One region of the Enterobacter sp. CP102 genome, then DNA from elsewhere that is predicted to be linked to it. Evidence: predicted binding sites of a transcription regulator. Region 1 holds the regulator's gene; the other holds the start of a gene.

Region 1 (4,214 bases):
AAGTTCAGGTTAATACCGGCTGCAATGTGCGGTGGCACCAGGCCCTGATGGTAAAGCACATAGGAAAGCAGCAGGTAGTCCATATGGCTGCGGTGGCAGGGCACATAGACAATTTCGTGGCCATCATGCGCCAGCTGACGCACGCGCTCGGCGTTGTGGACGTTGATCCCCTGATAGAGACGGTTCCACGTGAAGCTCAGGATACGATCGGACAGGCGAATCATCTCGTAGGAGAAGTTCGCGGCGATCTCTTCCATCAGCGCGATGGCATTTTGCTGCGCTTTCTCGTGCGAAATTTTCTTGCTGCGCGCTTCGTCTTCCACGGCACGGGCAATAGCTTTAGACGCCAGCAGCTTATTGAACAGGTCCTGACGCGCCGGGAGGCGCGGCCCCACAGCTGCAAGACGCTGGCGCGCAAAGTGCATACGTGCCACGCGAGCCAGTTTTTGCGCGATGATTTTATCCGTACCGTGTTCGTCTGCCATGCGGCGCAGCGACACAGAAGGCGAGAAACGCACGAAGCTGTCGCGGCCAAGCCAGGACACCGCGAAGAATTTCTGGATGCCGTTGAGCATCCGCAGCGGTGGGTTTTCTTCCCCTTTTTCGCGGCCAGGGCGACGACCAAACATCACCGATACCGGCACCATCTGCACATCCAAATCTGGATTGCTGCGGTGCAAATCGAGGTAGTCGTGGAACAGCTTGATGGACTCTTCTTTTGGCGTGTAATAGGTAAACACGCGCGGCCCACCGTGGATGAACACGTAGCGCGGCAACAGCGTACCGTCGATTTCCAGCGGTTCAAGCGGATCGGGTAAATCATGCGCCAGACACTGGGCGCGGAGCGTGAGCAAGTCTGCCTTCGAGTTGTAAGGCAAAACATACATAATAGGGCGAGAGGTATCGAGCCCTAATTCCAGCGCGGGTTCAGCTGGGATAGACTTGCTTTTTACCAGAACGGTTAATGGTAAATTAAGTAATTTGTAGTAAATTCGTGGCCAGCCGGACATAAACGATGTAAAGCCTCTGGTTAATAATGCAATTGCGGCGCAAGGATAACAGAAAGCGCGCAAAATTTCTGTTGTTACCCGTCATACTTCGGGCGGCAGTAAACGCACTGTGTCTATAGTTACTGACGCTATTTCTAATAAAAGGTTCTTTTAATGGCCAATAATACCACTGGGTTAACCCGAATCATCAAAGCTGCCGGCTATTCATGGAAAGGTTTCCGTGCCGCGTGGATCAATGAAGCTGCTTTTCGTCAGGAAGGCGTTGCCGCTATCGTGGCGGTAATCATTGCCTGTTTTCTTGATGTCGATGCCATAACGCGCGTTCTTCTTATTGGTTCTGTGCTTTTGGTGATGATAGTGGAAATTCTCAATAGCGCTATTGAGGCCGTTGTTGATCGTATTGGCTCTGATTTCCATGAGCTCTCGGGTCGTGCAAAAGATATGGGCTCTGCCGCCGTGTTGCTGGCGATTATCACTGCGGTGATCACCTGGGTCACGCTGCTTTGGTCGCATTTCCGATGAGCCTCGAGGAATAATTAAGTCCCTGGTTTTTTGTGCAGTTTTTGGTTCCAAAATCGCCTTTAACTGTATATACTCACAGCATAACTGTATATACACCCAGGGGGCGGAATGAAAGCGTTAACGACCAGGCAGCAAGAGGTGTTTGATCTCATCCGGGATCATATCGGCCAGACGGGAATGCCACCTACGCGTGCGGAAATCGCGCAGCGTCTGGGCTTCCGTTCTCCAAATGCTGCTGAGGAACACCTTAAAGCGCTGGCGCGTAAAGGCGTGATTGAGATTGTTTCTGGTGCTTCACGCGGCATCCGTCTGCTGGTAGAAGAAGAGACGGGCATTCCGCTGGTTGGCCGCGTCGCGGCAGGTGAACCTTTGCTGGCACAACAGCATATTGAAGGTCACTATCAGGTCGATCCTGGCATGTTCAAACCGAGCGCGGATTTTCTGCTGCGCGTCAGCGGTATGTCCATGAAAGACATCGGTATTCTCGATGGTGATCTGCTGGCGGTTCATAAGACACAAGATGTGCGCAACGGCCAGGTAGTGGTAGCGCGTATTGATGATGAAGTCACCGTTAAGCGCCTGAAAAAACAGGGCAACACTGTGCAGCTGCTGCCGGAAAACAGCGAATTCACCCCCATCGTGGTGGATCTTCGCGAACAAAGCTTCTCCATTGAAGGTCTGGCGGTTGGCGTCATCCGCAACGGAGAATGGCTGTAATCTCTTCCTGACAGGCTACGGAACCTCCGTAGCCTGATTCATTTCTCACTCCCGGTATTTTTCATGTCACTGCTGACTGCTTCTGATAAGGCATTGTGGCGTCTTGCACTGCCGATGATTATTTCCAATATCACTGTTCCTCTTTTGGGGCTGGTCGATACGGCGGTTATTGGACATCTGGATTCACCGGTCTATCTGGGCGGCGTGGCGATTGGCGCAACGGCAACCAGCTTCCTCTTTATGCTACTGCTTTTTTTACGCATGAGCACCACCGGGCTGACGGCACAGGCGTTTGGCGCAAAAGATCCCCTACGTCTGGCACGTGCGCTGGTACAGCCGTTAATTCTGGCTCTGGGTGCGGGCGTGCTTATCGTTGTGCTGCGTACGCCACTCATTGAGCTGGCATTGCATATAGTCGGTGGCAGCGAAGCGGTGCTGGAGCAGGCACGGCGCTTCCTCGATATTCGCTGGCTAAGCGCCCCGGCATCGCTGGCAAATCTGGTTCTGCTGGGCTGGTTGTTGGGCGTCCAGTATGCCCGCGCCCCCGTTATCCTGCTGGTTGTCGGGAACGTCCTGAACATAGTGCTCGATCTCTGGCTGGTCATGGGGTTGCACATGAATGTTCAGGGCGCGGCGCTGGCAACGGCTATTGCCGAATATGGCACGCTGATTATCGGGCTGTGGATGGTCTGGCGTGTGCTGGTGATGCGGGGCATAACACCTGCGCTGCTGAAGGCCGCCTGGCGCGGCAATATCCGCAAGCTGCTGGCGCTTAACCGGGATATCATGCTGCGCTCGCTGTTACTGCAACTGTGCTTTGGTGCGCTGACCGTCTTTGGTGCGCGGCTTGGCCAGGAAATCGTTGCCGTCAACGCGGTGCTGATGACGCTGCTAACCTTTACCGCTTACGCCCTCGACGGCTTTGCCTATGCGGTAGAAGCCCATTCCGGGCAAGCGTATGGCGCGCGTGAAAGCGGGCAATTGCAGGATGTCTGGCGCGCCGCATGTCGGCAGGCTGGGCTGGTGGCGCTGGCATTTGCGCTCATCTACGCCTGCTTTGGTGAGCATATTGTTGCGCTGCTCACGTCATTACCTGCACTGCGTGAGCTGGCAAGCCACTACATCATCTGGCAGGTGATCTTACCGGTTGTGGGCGTCTGGTGTTATTTACTCGATGGGATGTTTATTGGCGCAACGCGTGGCGCGGAAATGCGTAACAGTATGGCGGTCGCGGCGGCTGGGTTTGGTTTAACCCTGCTCACGGTACCGTATCTGGGGAATCATGGGTTATGGCTGGCCCTTGCAGTCTTTCTTCTTTTGCGTGGCCTCTCGCTGGCGTTTATCTGGCATCGGCACTGGAGAAAAAATACCTGGTTTTCATCCCGTCACGATCTTTCATGATGGTAAAAGATTCTGAATAATTCCATGAGTGCCAGATGCTCAACTAAAATTATTATCACGTCCAGCATGAAATGAAGGTTTCGGGCGGCCCTTTCACTCTTTAACGATGAGGACCTGATGATGAATAAAGACGAAATCAGCGGCAACTGGAAACAGTTCAAAGGTAAAGCGAAAGAGCAATCGGGTAAGCTGACCGATGACGATATGACGGTCATCGAAGGTAAGCGCGATCAGCTTGTCGGTAAAATTCAGGAACGCTATGGCTACGCCAAAGATCAGGCGGAGAAAGAAGTCGGCGACTGGGAAAAGCGTAACGACTATCGCTGGTAGACCGGTATTACCCGCAAGTACAAGGATGTACACCCTGAGGGCGGCCCTGAGCCGCCTTATCTTTTGTCGTTAGCGCGGTTTTTTCTTTACCAGGATGGAGTGGTCATGCTGGCAGGCATCCTGATGGCTGCATGATTCGACCTCCACGCACGCAGAGCATAATCCGTGTGCTTCAATCACATTATGGCGCAGGGCGAAGCCCATTTTGGCTGCCAGCGTATGCATAATGTCTTC
Region 2 (4,214 bases), 1.8 Mb from region 1:
TCTCCCGCGGTGACCTTTAATGCTAACGGAGATAAAGCCATCCTTGAAACAAATGCCATCATCATCGCGGAAAACGTAAAGCTGAACATCGGTTGCGAATGCCACAATCGTTTTTATGATCTGGCGGAAAAAAGAGAAGGTATCTGGAAGCTGTTCCACCGCCAGAGTATTTATGACATGGGCACGTTTACCTTCCCGCTGGGCCCGGTTGAAATTGATCGTCGTATTGCCGAAAAATACCCCCGGGAATATGCGGCACTGGCGTATTTACTGGAGCAGAGCGGATTCCCGCTCGGGCGCGTATTTGCCACCCGGGGCAGCGAGCTGGAAACAAACATGAAAGCGGATGCGCAACGCTGGCTGTCAGCCTGAGTGTTGAGCGCCCTGTCGCCTGCGGGGATTAATACCGGTAACGGGTTAATCCCCCGCGTCCTACCGTACCACCGGCAAATCCGCATACTTTGTCGTGTAAGACGGAGACAGCATCTCACGCTTCATCGACCAGGCTTTCTCGATCCCCTGCCCGGCAAACCAGACTTTCCCTTTCCCGGAATGATTAAGCCTGTCTATCGCCTCCATCAACGCCATGCTATTGGCTCGCGGGCGGTTGTCATCGAACAAATTAAGCTGTGCGACCCCACTGCTGAAAAAGTCTGCCAGCATCACCCCCGCTTTCATATAGCGATACCCATCGAGCCATATCCGCTCTAACGCTTGCGTGGCGGCGCGGATGATATCGCGTGAGTCATTGCTCGGCGTCAACAGGGTGACGGAAGCCTGATTGCCGTAATACACCTCATTATCTGCATGAGGGCTGGTCCGCAGAAATACGCTGATAAAGCGACAATACTGGCGCTCGCCACGCAGTTTTTCCGCTGCGCGTTCGGCGTAAGCGCAAATCGCCTGATGCATCTCAACGTATTGCGTAATGCGATGCCCAAAAGAGCGGCTACAAATGATTTGCTGCTTCGTGGGGGTAAATTCCTCCAGGCTAAGGCAACGCTCGCCGCGAAGTTCACGAACCGTGCGCTCCAGAACCACGTTGAAATGTTTCCTGATGACCCACGAAGAGCTGTCGGCCAGCTTAAGCGCCGTGGTTATGCCCATCGCATTTAGCTTTTTGGTGATCCGCCGCCCAACACCCCATACCTCTTCCACCGGCACTGCGGCCAGCAGTTTGCGCTGACGATCGTGGTCTGATAAATCAACAACACCGCCCGTGCTGCGCCATTTCTTCGCCGCATAGTTCGCAAGCTTTGCCAGCGTTTTCGTCTGCGCAATCCCCACACCCACCGTCAGCCCGGTATTTTTCAGTACCTGGTTGCGCATCTGGTGCGCGAAAATATCCAGTGGCATACAGCTGTCGATACCCGAGACATTCACGAACGCCTCATCAATGGAGTAGATCTCTATCGCCGGGGAAAGATCGGTTAACGTCTGCATCACGCGGCTGCTGAGATCGGCATACAGTGCGTAATTCGAGCTAAACACGTAGACCCGCGACGGATAGCGTTTCTCCTTGAACTTAAAGTATGGTTCGCCCATTTTGATCCCCAGCTGCTTTGCCTCGCGGGAAAGCGAAATAATGCAGCCATCGTTATTGGACACCACCACAATGGGCTTTCCCTGAAGGTCAGGGCGAAAAACCGTCTCGCAGGACGCGTAGAAGCTGTTGACGTCAACAAGTGCGAACATGGCTATGCATTTCCGGGTCACCCGCGCGATGGCTTTTTACCCCGCCCGAATGTTTATGTGTTTTCAGCGTATGCGTCACCACGCCGAAGATTTGCAGCTCCTCTTCGGAGTGAAACGTAATAGGCTGATAGCGGGTATTGTGGGGAAGCAATCTTAAGACCGGCCGGGTTTGTAGCTCTTTTACCGTAAACTCTCCGTCCACCGCCGCCACAACGATGTCGCCATGTCCCGCCGTTAACGAACGGTCGACCACCAGCAGATCGCCATCGCCGATCCCGGCCCCGATCATGGAATCCCCGCTGACTTTCACGAAATACGTTGCGCTGGGGTGTTTTACCGCCAGCTTATTCAGGTCGATACGGTCTTCAACGTAATCCTGCGCAGGGCTTGGAAAACCACAGGCAACGCGCTCCAGAAACAGCGGTAACTCCATGTCCTGCAGGGGATAATACGAAAAGAGAGTGCTCATAATTGCCTTTCCTGCCATTTACTGTATATAAATACAGTATTACGGGTTATGGGTAAGGATCAAGGCACTTTCCGGGCGATCGCGCAAACACGTTGATGTGTGGAGGGATTTAATTCTGTCGTCTTGTCCGGTTAGTTACTCCACCATGACTTTCACGTTAGGTTTGGATAACAGGATTTTTATCAGCTCCGTAAACGGAACGGGCTTAAAGAAGTAGTACCCCTGCTGGAAGACAATATTATTCCGGTTGAGGTAATCAAGCTGTGCTTTAGTTTCTACACCTTCGGCGACAATACTTATCGACAGCTTACGCGCCAGATCCAGCACACAATCCAGGATCCGGGTGGATTCTTCATGCTCATTGACCCGGCTGACGAAGCTATGGTCAATCTTGATGTAATCGATATGCAGATCGTGCAGGTAAGAGAGCCCTGAATACCCGGTTCCGAAGTCATCCAGCGCGATGGCAAAGCCGTTTTCGTGCAGCGCATTCAGGGTGTGAACCAGGCGTTCGTCAATATCCAGCGGTTCACGCTCTGTGACTTCAACCACCAGGTTCAAATCTTTGCGCTCAAAGCGGCTTTTATAGTTCAGGCACTCATCCACAAAGGTGGGCATGGCGATATGAGATGCGCTGAAGTTAATCCCCACATGAAAACCTTCCGGCAGCTTGCTGGCGATGGCGTTCATCTGTATCACTACCTGTGCCATCAGGCTACGCGTCAGCGGCACTATCAGGCCGGATTTTTCAGCAAGCGGGATAAACGAGGCCGGGGAGATATAGCCCGCTTTCGGGTGTTTCCATCTCGCCAGCACCTCTACGCCCCGCAAGGTGCCCTCCCGGCCATTAACAACGGGCTGATAAAACGGGATGATCTCCCCCTTTGCGATGGCGCGCTGTAGCGACTCTTCAGGCGGCGTACTTTTATTCAGGTACTTATACAGCGCGTAAGCGCCAAGACAGGCGATCAGCAGTAAAAAAAGCAGGATGCCAGCCCCCTGGCTTACCAGCCTCTGCACGCTGAATAACGGAGGATAGTTGTACTCGATACTGTAGGGATAATCTTTAGCGTCAAGCCGCCCGACATGCTCACCTTTAGCGTTTACCGATGTAGCATCACCAGACAAGCCCAGCACAGTGTCGCCAACCCTTAACCGGTAAGCGATGCCTTTTATCGAAATACCCAGGGCGTCGCGGATATGGCGATCGCTGACCGTGATCCCAATACGGCTACCATCAGATACCGTCTGATACAGCAGTACCGGTAAACCGTTTACCGTCTCTTTTTCTGGCAGCAGCATCAGTGGTGAATCAGGTAATCTCATCGCATTAACCAGCAGCACACGGTTATCCGGCAGGGATGAACACACAATTTGCCCGTGAGCGAGAATGAAAATAGTCCTGAGATGAGGTTGTAGCGCCGCCTCGGTGCCCAGCCGGTATTGCCCTTCTGCATCACAGCCTGCCGCGGCGACCGTCATCGCCGTCCGGGTAGCACGCTGCGCTTCACCCAGGATCGTATTCATATTTTTTGCGACAAACTTCGCCCCCGTCATGCTGTCGGCCCGTGCGGAATACCAGAGCTGGGTATTCAGAATAAAAATGCCCATGATAAACAGGGCCAGAGCGGCAGTAACAGGGACAAGAATATGGCGCATTAACGTCTCCAGGGCACAAGTGAGTACGATGACGCTGACGGCATTTACGGCGCTTAATGGTGTAAGTACAAAGAGCATGGTCGACAAAAGTAAAAATAACCATGCTCCTTCAATAAGTTCTGCAAAAATTGTTTAGCAGGTGAACGCTTTATCCTTCGCCAGGAAGAAAGGCCGTAAATAAGCAACGGTGCTGGAAAGCGGGATCACATCCGCGCTCAGTTCAATCTTAAGCACATCCTTGAGATAACGTTTACGGGTTTCAATTCTTGCCCATAGCTCAGGGTATTCGCGTTTGATCTCGGCCTGGAGCGCGAAATCCGCCAGCGCAACGCTCTCCTCGGCGCTGGTGCCGGTATATCCCGGCACTGACGGAATAATATCAATCTGCAAA

What was found. The regulator LexA, encoded in region 1, represses DNA repair genes until DNA is damaged. The targets are predictions, from matches to a motif close to TNCTGTATGTACATACAGNA.
Region 2: the regulator LexA is predicted to act here: its motif matches at 2,184-2,203, upstream of umuD (translesion error-prone DNA polymerase V autoproteolytic subunit).

The regions. Positions count from the first base shown of each region.
Region 1 is NZ_CP104014.1:281,609-285,822, forward strand. It holds gene plsB (glycerol-3-phosphate 1-O-acyltransferase PlsB) at 1-1,010, opposite strand, end outside; gene N1249_RS01315 (diacylglycerol kinase) at 1,164-1,532, shown strand; gene lexA (transcriptional repressor LexA) at 1,641-2,249, shown strand; gene dinF (MATE family efflux transporter DinF) at 2,313-3,650, shown strand; gene N1249_RS01330 (CsbD family protein) at 3,771-3,980, shown strand; gene zur (zinc uptake transcriptional repressor Zur) at 4,050-4,214, opposite strand, start outside.
Region 2 is NZ_CP104014.1:2,077,972-2,082,185, reverse strand. It holds gene N1249_RS09800 (nuclear transport factor 2 family protein) at 1-372, shown strand, start outside; gene umuC (translesion error-prone DNA polymerase V subunit UmuC) at 433-1,695, opposite strand; gene umuD (translesion error-prone DNA polymerase V autoproteolytic subunit) at 1,679-2,164, opposite strand; gene N1249_RS09785 (cyclic diguanylate phosphodiesterase) at 2,300-3,823, opposite strand; gene N1249_RS09780 (Xaa-Pro peptidase family protein) at 3,956-4,214, opposite strand, start outside.